One region of the Paraburkholderia sp. SECH4 genome, then DNA from elsewhere that is predicted to be linked to it. Evidence: riboswitches for the same ligand, from Rfam matches in the RefSeq annotation. Region 1 holds a riboswitch; the other holds the start of a gene.
The links. Region 1 has a riboswitch for manganese ahead of M0D67_RS11455 (sodium:calcium antiporter). Riboswitches for the same ligand answer to the same signal wherever they lie in the genome.
Positions count from the first base shown of each region.

Region 2: linked by a shared signal. The riboswitch ahead of M0D67_RS38595 (TMEM165/GDT1 family protein) and the one ahead of M0D67_RS11455 (sodium:calcium antiporter) in region 1 are both predicted to bind manganese.

Region 1 covers NZ_JALOCP010000006.1:154,984-164,699, forward strand. The annotation lists gene M0D67_RS11445 (hypothetical protein) at 10-312, shown strand; gene M0D67_RS11450 (NADP-dependent oxidoreductase) at 372-1,391, opposite strand; yybP-ykoY riboswitch at 1,556-1,727, shown strand; gene M0D67_RS11455 (sodium:calcium antiporter) at 1,828-2,838, shown strand; gene M0D67_RS11460 (HAD family phosphatase) at 2,898-3,959, opposite strand; gene M0D67_RS11465 (hypothetical protein) at 4,596-5,390, shown strand; gene M0D67_RS11470 (DUF1254 domain-containing protein) at 5,428-6,852, shown strand; gene M0D67_RS11475 (DUF1254 domain-containing protein) at 6,881-8,368, shown strand; gene M0D67_RS11480 (transporter) at 8,470-9,441, shown strand; gene M0D67_RS11485 (BamA/TamA family outer membrane protein) at 9,520-9,716, shown strand, end outside.
Region 2 covers NZ_JALOCP010000055.1:19,426-29,141, reverse strand. The annotation lists gene M0D67_RS38610 (TetR/AcrR family transcriptional regulator) at 1-285, opposite strand, end outside; gene M0D67_RS38605 (hydrolase) at 356-937, shown strand; gene M0D67_RS38600 (FUSC family protein) at 979-2,061, shown strand; yybP-ykoY riboswitch at 2,341-2,522, shown strand; gene M0D67_RS38595 (TMEM165/GDT1 family protein) at 2,538-3,128, shown strand; gene M0D67_RS38590 (bifunctional diguanylate cyclase/phosphodiesterase) at 3,384-5,867, shown strand; gene M0D67_RS38585 (hypothetical protein) at 5,962-6,714, opposite strand; gene M0D67_RS38580 (anti-sigma factor) at 7,047-7,817, shown strand; gene M0D67_RS38575 (DUF1571 domain-containing protein) at 7,901-8,821, shown strand; gene M0D67_RS38570 (acetoacetate decarboxylase family protein) at 8,983-9,716, shown strand, end outside.

The DNA of each region.
Region 1 (9,716 bases):
GAGTTGACCATGGCTGATGCCAATCTTAAACCACGTCGCGCACGCGACGAACACGTCACGCGCATTTCCGTTGCGCTTGAAGCAGACCGCACGCACGAACGCGGCAAGCGTACTGCCTTTCCCTGGATGCAGGTTACCGATGCCATGCTCGAACACGCCGGCTTCCTGCCCGGACACCAGGTCCGGTTCACCATCGACTACCGGCTCGGACAGATCACCATCACCCCGGACTATGACTACAGAGTTGCCGGCAGGTACATGACCGCGCCAGAGACCGAGGCCATGCTGCAAAGACGCAGCAAACGGAAATAAACAATCCACAAACGACAACCCCGGCCAGCGTCGGGGTTGTCGTTCAGGAACTCACACCTTCATACCCTCACCAGCAGCTTCCCAAGATTCTTCCCCTCAAACAGGCTATTCAGCGCGTTCGGCAACGCGTCAAACCCATCGACGTAAGTCTCCTGATAAACGATTTCACCGTTCTTCACCCACGGCGCAACCGTCTGCAGCATCTCATCCATCCGATGCGTAAAATCGCGCGCCAGAATCCCCTGAATCGTCGCGCGCTGAAACAGCATGTGCTGCAGGAAGCGCGGCGCGAGGTCCGGCGTGTCGAGACCGCCGTCGTATTGAGCGATCGCGCCGCAGATCACGATCCGTGCGCGGCGCTTGATGAGCGGAATCACCGCATCTGTGACCATGCCGCCCACGTTGTCGAAATAGACATCGACGCCGCCGGTCGCCGCCTGCAGCGCTGACTGCAAGCCTTCAAGCGTCGGATGCGCCCGATAGTCGACCGCGCCGTCGAGCTTCAGCGTGTCGGTCAGAAACGCGCACTTGTCCGGACCGCCCGCTATCCCAATGACGCGACATCCGGCGCGCTTGCCGAACTGCGCGACCAGCGAGCCGACTGCGCCCGCCGCACCGGACACGACCAGCGTGTCGCCCGGACGCGGCTTGCCCGCTTCCATCAAACCGAACCACGCGGTGCGTCCCGGCATGCCGAGCACGCCGAGCGCGGTCGAAACCGGCGCCGCGGCGGGGTCCAGTTTGGCCAGTTCGCTGTGATGGCACTTGGCATACAACTGCCAGCCGCTATAGGCCGACACCCAGTCGCCCTGCTTGAACAGCGGGCTCGCCGACGCCACCACTTCACCCACCACGCCCGCTCGCTGCACGATGCCGAGTGGATGCGGCACATCGTAGGTATTGCGTTCGTGCTGCTGGATGCGAATGTACGGATCGACGCTGATAATGCGCGCCCGGATGAGCACCTCATTGGATGACAATTTGTCGTCGAGTTCGCTTTCGCGTAACTCGTAATGCTCATCGCCAACGCGTCCTTCAGGACGCTTGACGTAAAACCACTGGCGGTTTTGAAAACTCATGTGAACACTCACTGCGGTCGTAAACGGTGAGTGATCTTACCAGTGGGGCCATCGCACGCTTGCGAGGCTGATGTCGCATCACCGGACGGCCGTAGCAAAACCAGAGGGCGCCGGCCCACGCGCCCGATTCCAAGCTTGTTGAAAGCCGCCCGTCCCGTTAGAATCCCCCAGTCACTGGGGAGTAGCCTTCCTTCATCCTTTGAAGGAGAGCGCGTCAACATACTTGGCCTGCGGGTCATGGCGCGTTCGACCGGGTCGGTTTGGCGAGACCATTGGCGCACTGCTTCGTTCTGGTCGGACGGGTCGCGGTGCGTCATTGGTTCGTTACTTTCGTCCGACCGCGGAGTTGCCCTGTGAAACATCGTTGTGCCCTGCCAGTCTCCCCACTTGCCGGTCCGTTGTGCCGCTTCCCCTTTGCATTTGCAGGGAGCCACGCATGACCGGTCTCCTGTTCCAACTCGCCATCATGCTGGTCGTCATTCTCGTGGCGGCCGAGCTCTTCACCAATGCCCTCGAGCATCTCGGCGAGCGTCTGAAAATCTCCGAGGGCGTGACGGGTTCGCTGTTCGCGGCGGTCGGTACCGCCTTGCCCGAAACCCTCGTCCCGCTGCTCGCGATTGCGGGCGGCACGACCGATAGCGCGGTCAATCAGGAGATCGGCGTCGGCGCGATTCTCGGCGCGCCGCTCATGCTCTCCACCCTCTCCACCTTCCTGATGACGCTGGCGATTCTCGGTTCGCGCGGTGCCGGCGGCTGGGTCACGCCGGAACGCACGGGTTTCACGCGCGATCTGAACTACTTCCTGTGCGCCTTTGTGCTGGCCGCCGCGGCAATGTACGTGCCGCATGAAGAGATGATCGTACGGGGGCTGTTCAGCGCGGCGCTGGTCGGTGTGTACATCGCGTATGTGGTGATGACGTTCCGTGCATCGAACAAACTGGTCGACGCCGGTCACGGCACTGAAGCGCCGGGCAGAATGCTGCTGTCGCGTCTTGGCTTGCCCACCAATCTCGCGACCATTGCCGTGCAGTTGGTGCTGGCGGTTGCGTTGCTGGTGTGGGGCGCGGAAGGCTTCATCCACGGTGTGCGGGGCGTGTCGCAGGTGCTCGGCGTCTCGCCATTGCTGCTGTCGCTGCTGATCATTCCGATCGCCACCGAGTTGCCGGAGAAGGTCAACAGCATCCTGTGGATTCGCCGTGGCAAGGACACGCTGGCGTTCGGCAACATCACCGGCGCGATGGTTTTCCAGGGCACGCTGCTGCCCGCCATCGGGATTCTGCTGACACCGTGGACGCCGCGTATCGAAGTGGTGACCGGTATCGTGATCACGCTCGCCGCCGCCGCGTGGCTGCGGATCAACGTGCGCGCGCGCGGCGTGCCGGTGTGGGCGCTGCTGGTGTGCGGCGTGCTCTACGCCGCTTATCTGGCGATCACGCTGAGCCGCTGAGCGCGTGATGAAAGACCGGGAAGGCCGCAGCGAAGCGCGGCCTTCCCAACCAGCCGCCCTTAATTGGACGGCGCCGCCGCAGCCGTTGCTGTGCTATCCGTCTTGAAGACCGTCTTCCAGTCATCCTTCACATCGACGACGAGCCAGCCTTTCGCGCCGGCTTCGTCCAGACCCTTGTCGAGCTTGCCGCTTTTCGCCGTGCGATCGTACGCATACTCCCGTTCGCCGTCGGTGTGGTGCAGCAGCGCCGCGAGGCGCGGACCGTCGCCAGCCGAGGTCCATTCGAGCATCGGCACGTCGCCGTCCGCGTTGCCGAACGCGATCACCGGACGCCGGCCGATCGCGCGGTCGATGGCAAGCGGTTTGGCCGCGCCATCGACGAGCGTGTCGACTTGGGCAAGCCGGGTCAACGCTACGGCGCCGTTCGTCTGGCTGTACTTGTATTTGACGGTGCTGCCGATCACCTGCTCGGGCGGAATGCCGTACACGCGCTGCGCGATCTCACGGACGAACTCGACATCGCTGCCCGTCACCAGATAGGTCCTGAAGCCGTTGGCGCGCAGATAGGCGAGCAACTCGAGCATCGGCTGATAAGCGAGGTCGGCGTACGGGCGATTGAAGCGCGGGTCGCTCGCGGAGTCGAACCATTCGTGCACGAGCGCGGCGAATTGATCGCTGGTCATGCCGGCATGCGCCGCCGCCAGCAGCCTCATCGAACCGGCGTCGCCGCTCGCCGCGATGCTCTTCAGATTTCCTTTCAGAATCGAGAGGAACGGGTCCTGCCGTTTCCATTCCGGATGCCGGCCGGCCACCGTCTTCACCCGTTGCAACGCGAACACCAGTTGTACCGAGGCGGGTTGCTCCGGCCACAACGTGCCGTCGTTGTCGAATACGGCGATCCGGTCGGCGCGCGGGATGAAGTCTTTCGACTCTGGCGTCGTGACCAGCGTGACGAAATCGACAATCGAGCGTTTGCTCGCAGTATCGTTCCACGACGCGAGAGTTGCGGCGGTCGACGCGCCGGTCGGCGACTCGCTTGCGTCGTGGTGCGGCGTAACGGTACAAGCTGAAAGAACCATAACGGTCAAAGCAATGCAGTACCGGTGCATCGTGCGAATCATAAAAGCCTCATCAAAAGCGGTGGGTCAAACTTTAAGCGAGCGCAAGTCTAATGGGACACGGCGCTTGTTGCAGCCCATTTTGTTGCTTTTTTTGGACGACGGCGTGAATGCCGGTAATTGTCAAATGGCGTATGCCGCTATGCAGCTTTTTATGCAACAAGCAAACAAATGCTCAACGTAGTGGCAAAAGTGTGGAATAAGAATGGCGGCCAAAATTTAACTCCGTCCGAAATTGCGTAGATTTCTATCGCGTTACAAATTTATCTCTGTAATCTCCTGAAACGTTTGCTACTATTCCGCCACAACACTCCCGGATTGTGAATTTTTTACCTCCGCATGCGTCGTTTGGTGCGGCGTCTCTTGAGTCTGAAAGGAGCGTCCATGCAAGCCCTGTATCCGGCCGTACCGTCTTTCCAGCTTGCTCGAAAGACTTAGTGCGAATTAATCGCGCATCTTATCCGCTTTGCATATTTCCCCGGTTGCGCGTGGCCACCGGGTGAGGTGAACTTACGCCTGCGATTAGTTTGCGTTAGTTCGACCTAATTCGAAAATACGAATGCCATTGCTCCTGCTTTATTTGCATCGGGCAAAAGAATGCGTTCGCCTATAAGAAATGCCCATAGACGAGGTGCGCGAATGGGTTGTAAAAGCGTGGTTGGGTCGGTAGCGTTATACGCCGCCTCGGTGGTGTTGTCGCCGGCGTTCGCTCAGGCATCGGCCGACGAAGCCAATAAGAGTAATAACCCGCTTAATCTGGCCGCCTCATTCAACATCCAGAATTACTACACGCCGAGCGTGTTCGGCGCGAGCGCACACACCAACGATCTGCTCTTGCGCCCCACCGTGCCGATCGGCCCGAACAGCCTGATCGGCGTGCCGGAAATTTTCCGCGCCACGGTGCCGGTCAGCACGCGGCCCGATCCAAGCGGCGGCTATAACACCGGCCTCGGCGACCTGAATCTATTCGACATCTTCCTGCTCTCGCAAGGCGACGTGCAGGTCGGCGTCGGCCCGCTCGTGACGATGCCGACCGCCACCGACCCGAGCCTCGGCACCGGCAAGTGGCAGGCCGGTCTTGCCGCGGTCGCCGTCAGCGCGACGAAGGCGCGGCTCCTCGGCGCCCTGGTGCAGTGGCAACACTCGTTCGCGGGACAAAGCAGCCGGCCCACCACGCAATCGCTCACCGCGCAGCCGTTCGGCATCTTCAACCTGCCGGGCGGCTGGTATATCCGCTCGACCGGCACCTGGACTTTCGACCTGCAGCATGGCAGCTATTACATCCCGGTGGGTCTGGGTGCGGGCAAAGCGTGGAAAGGCGGCTCGACCATCTACAACGCGTTTATCGAGCCGCAATACTCGGTAGCGCATTCAGGCGCCGGCGTGCCGAAGTTCACCATCTTCGCCGGGCTGAACATGACGTTCGGCAAATAAGCACAAAAAACTGAGTACAGAAACAGAGGACTTAACCATGACCTTATTCAAACGCCTGCCGACCTGCGCAGTCATCGCGGCCTTGTCACTGATCACGTTACCGCATACGCAAGCCGTCGCTCAAGCGAGCGCCCCCACGGCGGCGACAGCGGCCGTCACCGCCTCGCCTGAAGAAGCGCGCGCGATCGCCAAAGACGCGTTCCTCTACGCGTATCCGATGCTGTTCAACTACAAGACGCTTTATGAGCAGGCGCTCGATTCCAGCTCGAAGTCTTATGTGGGCGGCTTCGGCAAGTTCCGCAACTACTCGCATCCGTACGGTCCTGAGAACAAGGACATCGTCACGCCGAACAACGACACGCCGTACTCGTGGGCGTGGCTCGATCTGCGTCGCGAGCCGTGGGTGCTGACGGTGCCCCCGGTGCCGAAAGAGCGCTACTACGTCTTCCAGTGGATCGACCTGTACACCTACAACTTCGCGTACGTCGGTTCGCGCGCCACGGGCAACGGCGCGGGCCACTATCTGTTCGCCGGCCCGAACTGGCACGGTGATACACCCAAGGGCATCGACAAGGTGTTCCGCTCCGAGACGGACCTGATCCTGACGCTCGGCCGCACGGCGCTCAACGGCGCGAGCGACGTCAAAAACGTCGAGGCGATCCAGAAGCAATACAAGCTCACGCCGCTGTCCGCCTTCGAACATACGGCTGCGCCGCCGCCCGTCGCGAAGCTCGATTTTCCGAAGTGGGATGAAGCGAAGGCGACTTCGGTCGACTTCATCGCCTATCTGAACTTCATGCTGCAGTTCACGCAGCCGCCGGCGCCGTCCGAGCAGGAATTGATGGCGCGCTTCGCGAAGATCGGCATTGCGCCGGGCGCGCCGTTCGATCCGGCCACCGTGACGCCGGAAACGCGCGCCGCGCTCGAAGCCGGTGTCGCAGACGGCAAAGCCGCATTGGCCGACGCGGAAAAACACACCACTGGCTCGTTCAGCCTGTTCGGCAGCCGTGCGGATCTGAAGGACGACTACACCACGCGCGCCGTCGCGGCGGCGATGGGGATTTACGGCAATACCAAGGAAGAAGCGGTGTACGTCGGCACACGCGTGAACGGCGAACGCGCGCAACTGCTCGGCTCAGAGCCGTACGTGCTGCACTTCGACAAGAAGGACTTGCCGCCCGCGAAATTCTTCTGGTCGATGACGCTGTACGACCTGCCCGCGCGCCATCTGGTTGCGAATCCAATCAACCGTTACTCGATCGGCGATCGCACCAAAGGCCTGAAGTACGGCGCCGATGGCTCGCTGGATATCTACGTGCGGAACACGTCGCCGGGTGCGGACAAGACGTCGAACTGGCTGCCGGCGCCCACTGGTGCGTACACCCTCGTCATGCGCATCTATGGCCCGGATGAGAAGGTGCTCGACGGCGACTGGAAATTCCCCGAGCCCCAAAAGCGCTAAGCCGCGCATGGACGAACCTGAGGACAATATGAATAAGAAAACAGCGACATGGGTCACGGCCGCCGTGCTGGCGTCGGTTGCTGCACCCATTCTGGCGAAGACGCAGCAGGACCAGCCTGCCCACGCAACGGCCACTATGGCGTCCGTGCCGGGCCCGGTGGCCGGCTACGCGATCTCTGAAGAATACGCACGATTGGTAGCGCGCCAGACCTACTTCTGGGCGTGGCCGATGGTGAACGTCTACGGCCGTCTGCTGGCGATGAAGCAGGTCCCACAGCCGGGTCTGAACGGCGGCATCGTGCCGGTTGCGCCGCCCAATCATCTGTCGATGCTGCGCGACTACATTCAGCCGCAGGAGCGATTTGTTGCGTGTCCGAATCAGGACGTGGTCTACGGCTCCTCGATCCTCGATCTGAATCAGACGCCGGTGGTCGTGCAGGTGCCCGATTTTGGCAAACGCTTCTGGGTCTATCAGGCCGTCGATCTGCGTACCGACGGTTTCGCGAGTCTCGGCAAGATGTACGGCACACGTCCGGGCTTCTATCTCCTAGCGGGCCCTGACTGGCACGGCCAGGTGCCGAAGGGCATCCGCCAGGTGTTCCGCTCGTCGACCGGAGTCGGCAGTTTTATTCCGCGCGTTTTCATGGACGACACGCCTGAAGATCGCGTGGCCGTGCAGTCGGTGATTGCGAAGGTTGGCCTGTATCCGCTCGCCGAGTACGACGGCCAGGTCAAGGAGACCGACTGGTCGAAGCTGCCGAGCTTCGGCGAGGCCGGTGGTGCCGCGGGCGGCAACGCCGAAGAGATCAAGTGGGTCGATCCAAACCGCTTCTGGGACATGCTGCCCACCGTGCTCGACGAGACGCCGCCGCAACGCGGCGAAGAGGCGCTCTACGCGCAGGCGCGCGCATTGATCGTCGCGGCGCAGAAGGATCCGGCAATCAAGACCGCGATTGTTGAGGAAGGGACGAAGGCCGAAGCGGATCTGGTCACGCCGCTGTTCAACTTCAACACCTTTGGCAAGCGGCTGCCGGCGAACTGGAACACCATCAGCAACGGCGCCGCGTTCGGCACGGACTACTTCACACGCACGGCGGTGGCGAAGTCGAACATCTTCGTCAACAAGCCTAACGAGACCAAGTATTTCTACGCCGACGCCGACGCATCCGGTCAGCGTCTCGATGGCAACGCACGCTACACGGTGACGTTCGCCAAGGATCAGTTGCCTCCGGTCAAGGGGTTCTGGTCGCTGACGCTGTACAACTCGCATCACTTCTTCTCGCCGAACCCGCAGAACCGCTACTCGCTCGGCACCAAGAACAAGGACCTGAAGTTCAATGCGGATGGCTCGTTGACGCTCTACGTGCAGAACACGAGTCCCGGTGACGACAAGGTCTCCAACTGGCTGCCGGCGCCCGCCAATGAAGCGTTCTCGCTGTATGTCCGCGCCTATTGGCCGCAGCAACCGGCGCTCGACGGCAGTTGGACGCCGCCGCCGGTCAAGCGTGAACCGTAAGAAAACACGCCGATATGCACGCGTGCGGCTTGCCGCCGCGGTGTGTCAAAACCTTGTTTCGCAAAGTGGAAGTGCGGAAAGTTAATTTCATGAGGATGACTATGAGTCGCACAAACCGTTTGTCCGCAAGCCGGTCACTCGCCAGGTTGTGCACGGGTGCGCTTCTTACCACCGCCGGCGTGGGTCTTTCGCAACAAGCGTGGGCTACTGAAGGTGGCGTCGGCAGACCGATCACCGGCATGCAGGTCACGCCGTACGCAGGCGTGGTGCCGCCCACCAGCGACTGGATCGTGTCGGCCAACACGATTTACTACGAAGGCTCGCTCGGTGCGAGCAAGACGATCCCGATTGCCGGTACTGTCACCGCCGGGCTCGACTATTCGATCGTGTACACGCTCGTGAATGCGATCAAGACCTGGGGCATTACGGCGGGCGGCTGGAACTTCGCTTCTTCGTTCGGCGTACCGATCCAGTACACCGACGTGTCGTCGTTTCATGGCCGCTTGCCGAACGATCATGGCACCCAGTTCGCCGACCTCTTCTTCACGCCGGTGGTGGCCGGCTATCACCTGACCAGAACCGACCACATCGCGTTGAGCCTACAGATCTATGCGCCGACCGGCGCGTACACCTCGAGCCGCCTCGCCAATGCCGGGCAGAACACGTGGACCTTCACGCCGACGGTCTCGTACACGAAGCTGTTCCCGAAAGAAGAGATCGAGTTGTCGTTGAACTATGGCGTCGAGTTCTATACGCCGAACGGCGACACCCACTATCACAACGCACCGGTCAGCGTGCTCGACCTGCTCGCGCTCAAGCGCTTTGGCGGCGGCTGGGGTGTGGGCGTGGTGGGCGGCTATATCCAGCAGATCGGTCATGATAGCGGCGGCCTGGCCGATGCCACCGGCGGCAATCAGGGGCATTCGGTGGGTATCGGGCCGATGGTCACGTGGTCTGGCAAGGTCCAAAAAACGCCGGTGTCGGCGTCGCTGCGTTGGGTCAACGAGTTCAACGTCAGCAACCGGCCTAAGGGGAATGCGGTCGAACTGTCGATTAGTGCCACCTTCCAGTAACGGAGCATGCATCTGGTGATCCGTCGCTCCTCGTGTGTGCCGTTTCCCGTCGACGCCGCTCCACCGAGCGAGTCCGAGGTGCCCCGCAGACGATCGCTGCGCGCCTCGGCGGTGGTCGCGGCGTTGCTGCTCGTGTCGGTCCACGGCCGCGCGGCGTCGAAATTCACCGATCCCGAAGACGGTGCTTTCGACTTGAGCAATCTTCTGCTGACGCATAGGGGCGTCTTGCCTGTGCCGACGCTGATCACCGAGCCGGCGGTCGGCTACGGCCTGGG
Region 2 (9,716 bases), on a different contig from region 1:
CAACGGCACCTCCTCGCTCAGCCGGTCGAACGCTGCTTCAAGCTCGGTCACGTATTGCTCGATCAGCGTACCTGCGACCTGCTCTTTCGTCGGAAAGAACTGATAAAGCGAACCGATCGACGCTCCCGCGCGCGCGGCGATCGCTGTCATCGTCGTTGCTTCGTACCCCCTTTCGGCGAATTCCGCGCTTGCGGCTTCCAGCAACGACGCCACCCGCGCGCGTCCGCGGGCGCGGCGCGGCACCTTCGCCTCGCCCGTATTCGGCGTTGACTTTTGTGAGGCCATTCTCATATACTGTTTGTGAGCACCCCCTCACAATACACCAGCGGCTCGCCGCTTTCAATGGAAGGCCATCATGTTGCAAAACCTTGACCCCAAGACTACCGCTCTCGTTCTGATCGATCTTCAGGAGGGCATTCTCGGATTCGGGAAAGCGCCCCGACCCGCCGCAGCCGTGGTGGCTACCGCGGCAACGCTCGCAAAGCGCTTCCGGGAAGTGAACGCGCCGGTCGTCCTGGTCCGGGTGGGCTGGAGCGCCGACTTCGGCGATGCACTGAAGCAGCCCATCGATCAGCCCATCGCGCTTCCCCCCGGCGGACTGCCCTCGAACTGGTGGGACTTTCCCGTTGAACTGGCGGTGGAGGAGCGCGACATCAAGATCACGAAACGCCAATGGAGCGCTTTTTACGGCACCGAGCTCGACCTGCAATTGCGGCGTCGCGGCATCGAAACCATTGTGCTGGGCGGGATTTCGACGAACATCGGCGTCGAGTCGACGGCTCGCGCCGCGCACGAGCACGGGTACTCGCTGGTGCTCGTCGAGGACGCAATGAGCTGCGGCGCGCCCGAGCATCACCATGCGTCGCTGAATTACATCTTCCCGAGGCTCGGTCTCGTGCGGCGATCCGTCGACGTACTCGAGGCGCTCGCAGCCTGATGACGCCCGATGGACAAGCACAGCGTGGCCGGAGAGAGACGATGAGCAGCGAACGTCACACCGGAGCTTCGTCGCTCTTGCACCGCGTCGAAACCGTGTTCGACATGCGGGCGTTGGGTCGCGCCATGTTTGCGCTCGTCCCGCTGCTCCTCCTTGCAGTCATATCAGGCAGATCCGAGTGGCTTACCGCTGCAATCGTGCCGGTCGCGATGCTCATCGCGCTCGACCACTCGCAGCTTGCGCCGCTCAGCGTCTTCGCGCACGCTTTGGCGATCAGCGCGGGCTTCGTGATCCTGATGGCGTCGCTCGCGCACCCGCTGCTCTTTGTCGTAGCCACAGTCCTGCTGGGCATGGGATCCGTGCTGGTGACCGCGGGCGGCAGTGCCTTGCGCTCGCTCGGCAACTTCACGTTCATTCCCTCGCTGTATCTTGCCTGCGAAAGTGGGGAAGGCGTCACGCGGCAGGCGCTTATTACCCGGAGCGTTGAGGTCCTGCCGTTCCTGTTGATAGCCGCGTTGCCGATCCTGCTCCTAGCGTCAGTCGAGCACTTCCGCTCGCGTGAAACCGGCCAGCCGACTCTTGCGCATTTCGCAAAGTGGACTCGCCTCTCCCCAAACAGCGAGCGCAACGCATATATCGAGCTGATGATCACCGTCGCGCTCGCGGTCGCTTGCGCTGCCGTACTTGTCGAATGGCGGCACGTCGATCATGGTCAGTGGATGATCTGGTCGGCCGCCAGCGTCGTTACCGGAAATGCAGCAAGCGCCCGGCAGAAGTTTCGCAGCCGGCTCACCGGGGCCGTTGTCGGCGTTTCCTTCGGAGTGGTTGTCGGATTGATGATCCCTCATGCGTTATTTATGCGTGTGCTCGTTGTGTTCGCCGCAATGCTGACGCTCATCTGCATTCGTCCGTACACGCTCGCATTCGGTGTCCGGTGCGCCTGTGCGGCAATAGCCTTTGTATTAGCGGGAAAGCCGTGGATTTTTGGAGGCGAACGCCTGCTGAACGTGGCAGTCGGCAGCGCCATTGGGCTGCTGTGTGCGCTCACGGCATCCGCCATTGCGGCGCACATGAAAGACACGTGCCGCTCGACGTGTGACGCCCCAAGACCCCGACAAGACTGAGCGGGACTGCGCAGTCGCCTCTGATTAAGGGCTCACGATCGACGTTTAGCTGAAGATCTCATGGTGTTCAGCAAGTATGGTAGTGCCGATTCCGATCGCTGCTGCCGTCGAATAGTTGACGCAGGTGCTTCTGGGTAGAAGCCGGTTACTCCCCAAAGACAGGGGCGAGCATATCGCACCCGAAAGGCATTCGTAATAATCAGCGCTCGCAGCAATGCTCAACCGCGCAAAGCGCTATAGTGGCGACTTGCTTACGTAACGCATGGCGCGATAAAATCGCGCCTGCTCATTGGGGAGTAGCCGCCTCGAACGCCATGTTCGAGGGCGCACGTCAACATACTTGGCGAGTCGAGAGACCCGCTATGGCGTGCGCAGCTAAATGCCTGGCAAGACCGATGACTCGCATTCCGACCTAACCGGGTCGCCGGAATGCGTGTCATCGCGTTTTTTCTGCGCGGCCCGGGTACAACAACCCCATGCAATCCTTCCTCATTTCGACCAGTGTGGTCGGCCTTGCTGAAATCGGCGACAAGACTCAACTCTTGTCCCTGGTATTGGCAGCGCGATATCGCAAGCCCATTCCCATCATCCTTGGTGTTTTTGCCGCTACCCTCATCAACCATGGTGCATCCGGCGCACTCGGCGCGTGGCTCGCGAGCGTTCTGAGTCCGGGCATTCTGAATTGGGCGGTTGTCGCGTCATTCGCCGTGATGGCCGTGTGGATTCTCGTTCCGGACAAGCTGGACGATGCCGATGCGGTTTTGACGAAAAACTCGATGGGTGTGTTCGGCACAACCGCGCTCACATTCTTTCTCGCCGAGATGGGCGACAAAACCCAAATCGTCACGATTGCCCTGGCGGCACGCTTTCATGAGTTCTTCGGCGTGGTTGCGGGTACGACACTCGGCATGATGCTGGCCAATGTGCCCGTCATCTACCTGGGACACAAATTCGCCGACCGCCTGCCAACAAAGGCGGTCCACATTCTGGCCGCCATTATCTTCGTTGTCCTCGGTGGCCTCGCCCTCAGGACCGCGCTGTACCCGCAAGCGCATCCGCTGTTCTAGTTCGCGGCTGACGCGCGCACCGCACTCCACCAACGCGAGACCTTTAGAAAAAACCCGAGCGTGCCGTTAATATGCGGTGGTCCGACAAAACGTGGACCGGGATCGGAGTCGTCCGTCGTTTACTCGGTTCGAAGTCAACGAACGAACTGAGCGATGCTTCGGATCACGACTTCCGGATACGCACGCCGTCTACGGGAAGACTGACACTTTCAGTTTCCTTCCGCCCAACCTGCTCGAACAGGGCGCCTCGTCGACGTGCCGTTCCACATCGGAGCAATCGTGACCAGACAGAAAGGCACCCAAAGGCGTCTATATCTGTGGCGACGCAACGCAGCAGAAGACCGAGTTGAGCAGACGTCGTCGAATGTGCCCCCCGCGCGGCGCACCGCCGTATTTGGTCTCGTCCTCGTTCTATTGAGCGTGCCGCTCCTGGCCTTCTGGGGAGCGTATGAAAGCTTGAGTGCCGGTTTCGCCGCGCAAGCTGCCAACGAGGCGGATAAGGCTTTCGAGGAAGCTCGCTATAGCGTTGCGTGGGAGGAATCGGCCGAACGCAAGTACTTTCTGGACCCGCGTCCGGAGGTTCTACGCGAGCACCGCGAGGCCGGTGAAGCACTTGACGCAGCGCTGAAGAGGGCAGTGGCACTTGAGCCTGGCAGCAGCGCAATGCTGCGCGGCCTGCTGGAGAAGCACGCGAAGTATCGAGCGTTCGCCAAACCGATGTTCAAGGCCGTCGATGATCACGACATCGCGAGAGCCAATGAGATCGACGAGGATTCGGCCGATCCACTCTTCGACGATATCGAGCAAAAGGTTCTCGCGGCAGCGGCACAGCACCGCGACGATGCGACGATGCAACTCGACCGGCTCGTTGCCGTGCAACGGATCGTCCTGATATCGACCCCCGTGGTACTCGCGATCGGCGTGGGGCTCTCGCTGCTGTTTCTTCAGATGCTGCGGCGCATTCGCAAGAACGTGGATGCGGCGGCCCAGGACGCGCTGCGCAGCAGCGAACAGAGGCTGCAGGCGCTTGTCGCGAACACGTCGGATGCGATACTCGTTTCCGACGTCAACGGGACTGTGACTTACGAGGCGCCGACGCGAAGACCGGACCCCTTGAAGAACATGGGCCAGCTCGTCGGCACCAGTCTGCTCGATCCGATTCATCCCACTGACCGTCCCACGCTGCAGGGCCTGTTGGAGACCGTGTCGTCGACGGCTCGATCCACGAAATCCATCGAGATCCGTACTCGAGGTGAGGGCGATGCGTGGCGCTATATTCAGCTTACCTTGACGAATCTGCTCGACGAACCGGCTGTCGGCGCAATCGTGGCGACCGCAAGCGACACCACCGAAAGGAAGAACTTCGAGGAGCAGCTCGCGCGAAGGGCGTTCTACGATACGCTCACCTCGTTACCGAACCGCGCACTGCTGCTCGATCGTATTAGCCAGGCCGAAGCTCGCGCGCGTGAGCGTAATGCGATGATCGGCGTTGTCTTCGTCGACCTGGACAACTTCAAGCGGGTGAACGACAGTCTCGGACACCACGTGGGAGACCGGCTGCTGATCGCAGCGGCCAAACGCCTCGAAGGGTGCATTCGCCCGACCGACACCGTCGCGCGGTTGGGCGGAGACGAGTTCGTCATCCTGCTGGAACACCTCGGGAGTGAGGCGACGAGCGAAGGCACCCTGGTTGCGGACAACATCCTGGCGCAATTCAGTCAACCGTTCGATCTCGACAACAAACAGTACATCGTCAGCGCGAGCGTTGGGCTGGCATTCGCGCACGCTGGGCGCGGCCGCGGCGATGCTGATACGTTGTTGCGGGACGCCGACGTCGCGATGTACCGGGCCAAGAACGGTGGAAAGGGCCGCTACGTGGTTTTCGAAGAGAACATGCACGCGGAAGCAGTCAAAAAGCTGGAGATTGAAACGGACCTGCGTTACGCGATCGAGCATCGCGACCTACGGGTGTATTTCCAGCCCATCATGCAGCTTCAGGAGGCAGGGTTCCGGGAAATGGAAGCGCTCGTGCGGTGGCAGCACCCCACGCGAGGTTTGTTGCCGCCCGCCGAATTCATTGCGATTGCAGAAGAAAGCGGCCTGATCATTCCACTCGGACGATACGTACTGGAAGAGGCTTGCCAGCAAGTCGCCCGCTGGCAGCGGGAGTTCCCGACCGAGCCGCCACTGCAGATTAGCGTCAATCTCTCGCCTCGGCAGTTCGATGATCCCAACCTCGTTACCGACGTGGCTGCGGCGCTGTCCAGTGCTCACATCGGCGCAGGCTCGCTGAAATTGGAGGTCACGGAGGGCCTGATCATGCGGGATACCGAAAGGAGTATCGAGACGCTCCAGAGGCTGAAAGACTTCGGCGTCACAATCGCAATCGACGACTTCGGCACGGGCTATTCATCGCTCAGTTATCTTCGCAGGCTACCGCTGGATGTGCTGAAAATCGACCGATCCTTTGTTCAGGGCATTGGCACGAGCGCTGAGGACGATGCGATCGTTCGCGCCGTCATCTCCATGGCGCAGTCTCTTGGACTGTCCGTCACGGCTGAGGGAATTGAAACGAGTGAGCAGGCAAGGCTCCTTCGAGAATGGTCCTGCCAAACTGGACAGGGCTATCTTTTTTCACGACCTCTGCCTGCGGAGGAGTTTACGGCGCTATTTCGTGCACATTCTGCTGGTTCCACCCGCAGCCATTCTGCGGGCGACTTCACCATGGAGCCGCTCTGACCCATACGCGAGTGCTGTCGGTTGAACGCGTATCGGTCACCTCTGCGGCAGCGCGATCTCACGAAGCGCCATGAGGACGGTGTGTCGTGTCGTTTCACATCATGCCGCCCATGCTTCCAGTGCCGCCCACCCCGGTTCCACCGGTCCCGCTTGTGCCGGTACCTGGCGATATCGCAATCGGATGTGCGGCCCCCATCGTGGCCATCAGTGCGACGGCGGCTGCGTCCGGTTCGCCATTGGCGTCGATTGCGCCAAGAGTGAGGAGCGCTTCGAGATCGTTGTCCTCGCCCGGCTGTCCGACAGTGAATGCGGTGGTCAGAAAATTGGGGGTGGAAAGCGTAACGCTGTACTTTTGCTGCAGATTCTGGACGACAGCGGCCTGCGCCGTCAGAACGTTGGTCTGATTCTGCAGCGCCTGCTGAAACTGCGTGTTCGTCGCGAAGCCGGCGATCAGCCCGCTTTCATTTGTACCGAGTTGCGCCGCCAGATACGACAACAACAGGTCAGTCTCCGGCGTGACGTTGTACGTGCCGCCAGCGAACGCGGCGGAGTGCAGCGTCGTCCCGCCCGAAGTCGCAGTGATCATGCACGGCATCACTGCGCTGAATGCCGCGTGGTAGTTTCCGTTCGCATCTGCGGCGACCGACATCGAGCCCCGCGCGCAGTTGATGCTGATCGTCGCGTTCGCGAGTGCCTTGCCGGTTGCCGCCGTACCGGCGATCGAAACCATCGACGTGCTGCTTGCGCTACCACCGCCTCCGCCGCCGCAGCCAGCGAACAACGCAACGGACGCAATTAGCAGCCCCGCGCTGACAGAACGGATGACGTGCTGTTGTCGAGTGCTCATCGAAGTCTGCCGGTGGTTCGTATGTCGTCTAAACGATTTCGCGGGGGCGTCTATTCCATCCTTCGCTCAACCCTTGATGCTGCGAAGGCATTGCAAACTGCCTGACACCGCGCGAGGTGGCGGCTGAGTGCCGGAAGGTTTCCCGGCTCCACCACAGTAAACCTTCACTTCACTCGATTGGAATATAGCGGCCCCGTCATACGTTTATTGGGGGCGTAGACGCAAGAAATGATGCATCGCGCCATGCGCGACATTCCATCATCACGCGGCACCCGGTTGGAGGAAGTTTGAAACGAGCCATGAACGACCATGGAGACCGAACGAGACGAGGCTTGGGCGACCAGGATTTGCGGCCGCTGTCGGCTTTTGCCGACGATGAATTGTCCGCCACGGAGCACGCGATCATGCTCGTTCGACTGACGACCAACCCTTGGGCGGCTGAGCGCGTGGAGGACTATCGCGCGCAAAAAGCCGCGCTGACAGCACTGTTCGGAGACCCGCTACACGGTGCGCGTTGTATCGTCGTGCGCCACCGCGCGCCGTGGTGGCAGCAGGCCGGCGTGGCGGCATCCTGGATGGCGATGGGCATGGCGCTCGGCTCGGCACCCGGTTGGATGTCGGCGAATTTCACGGCCGATCCACCCGTGTTCGCGGAGCGCGCCGACATCGCTTTCGCGGTGTACGCGCCTGAGCAACGCCACCCCGTGGAGGTAGCGGCGCCGCAACGCGATCATCTGGTCGACTGGCTGTCACGGCGCCTCGGTCAGCGGTTGTCGGTGCCTTCGCTTCGGGAATATGGCTATTCACTGATTGGCGGTCGCCTCCTGCCCGGCGAGTCCGGCCCTGCCGCGCAGTTCATGTATCAGAACACGGCCGGCGCCCGGCTCACGATGTACGTTGCAGTGGTTCCAAAGGACGCGACGGCATTCCGCCTGTTTCGTGACGGTAATCGCAGCACGTTCTACTGGGAGAGTCAGGGGACGGGATGCGCGCTGACTGGCCTCGTCCCAGAGGTGCAATTGCGATCCATGGCGATCGACGCATGCAGCATGCTCCGGCGGGCGTTCAGAGGCCGGGGAATCAGCGGCGGTTTGAACCCATGATGCTTTGCGGAGTTCGCATTTCCGATCATCCAGCAAGCCGGAGCACGCAGCCTTCCGCAGGTTGGCAGGCAACCGCGCGGACGTTGCTGCGCGCGTTCGCGTTGACGTGCCTGTTTGTCTCAACGGGCGCTCGCGCCCAATCGACCAACCCGATTACGCCGGCTTCATCCGGCACATCGGTGGGATGCGCCGATGTCGCCACGTCGGATACCGTGAGTGTGGACGTCAACCGGTTCCGGTGTCTCACGGCCGGCGAACAGGCGGCTTCGTTGCGAACGTGGATTGAAAACCACTCGCTTCTGTCTCTCACCGACGCTCAGATCCTCCCTCTGATGGACGCGATGAAGCCGGATGCCTTCGTCGAGTACGCGAGGTCCGACATGGTTCCCGACGACGCTTGCGAATACAGGATGTTCCGGCAAGAGCGGATATCCGGAAGATGGTCCGACCGGCCCGATCACATGGTTATCCGCTACCAGGACACCCCTCGAAAAGTCTACGCAAAATGGCTCCCCGATGGTGCCCATGCGGGACAGGAGATTCTCTACGACGAAACAAGGGACCCTGATAGCGTTGTCGGTCATCTGGGCGGAGTGCTGCGCATCGTGACAGGCAAGATCGCCATCGACGGCCCGTTCGCACACACCCAGTCCCGCCATAGCGTCCGCGATCTCGGCCTGCAGTACATCGCGCGCACCATCGAGCATGATGCCCGCAGCTTTCGTGAAGAGGGCCTGACTGAAAAGCCGACCCGCATTGAACTCATGAACGTGCACGGCGCGCGCTTGCTGGCATGGACATGGACTGCTCCCTCAGGGCCTCCAGCGCACTATGCGCAGCGTGTGAGACTGCTGTTCGATCTTCAGCACCCCTGGCCTAGTGGCGAAGCCGCGTGGAACGAGCGCGGCGACCTGCTGGAGATGATCCATTTCGAAGACGTTGTGCCTCACCACTGGAGCGAATCGATTTTCGATCGACGTAATCCTGAATACGGTTTCCACTGAGGCCGTATCCGGCGAAACCTCCACACCGGTTCGCAAGGATGGGTTGCCGCGATGCAGGGTCGCAGATCTGCAGCTCGGTCGTGCGATTTCGAAAGCGGTAGCAGGCGAGGCACGGCACTATGTGCAGCGACTTCCTATCGTCCCGATGAAGGAGAAACGAAATGCCCAAAGCGTTTTCGGTCCCTATTACTCCGCAAGGACAGTCCGCACTGGCGACGCTGCCGCCGTGGCACTATTCCAGTGACTGTCTCGCCATCGAATACTGGGCCGACCAGAAAGCGATCGCGGCGCTCCTCCCGCCAGGCCTCACGGTGGACGAGAAATCCGGCGGCCGGTCCTTCTTCTGGTTTCTGGATTGGCAGTTCACGGGTTCCAATGACGAATTGACGGACCCGGCCCGCTATCAATACCGCGAAGCCTTCGTTCTGGTCGAGGCGATCTTCGAAGGTGTTCCGGTCAACTACTGCCCATACATCTTCGTCGATAACGATGCCGCCATCGCCCGCGGATGGGCGCAAGGGTTTCCAAAGAAGCTCGCCAGCGTCTACCAGACTCGCAGTTTCTCCGCGCCCAGTCTCGCAGCTGCGCCGCTTGCCAAAGGCAGTCGCTTCGGTGCGAGTGTGTCCGCGCACGGAGAGCGGCTGGCGACTGCCCGTATCCAGCTTGAGGAACCTGTCGCTGACCCGACGACCGTGTTCAACCGGCCAACAACGATGCGCCGTTACTTTCCTCAACTCGCAGCGGGACTTCAGGAGAAGCCACCGGTTGATGAACTGACCATGTCGCTTACCGACAATCTCGCGATCGTGGACGTCTGGACCGGGTCGGCGGAGCTGAAGATTCCTGAGGTCGCCGGTGAGGACATGAACCTGATTGCGCCCGTGCGCGTCGGGCG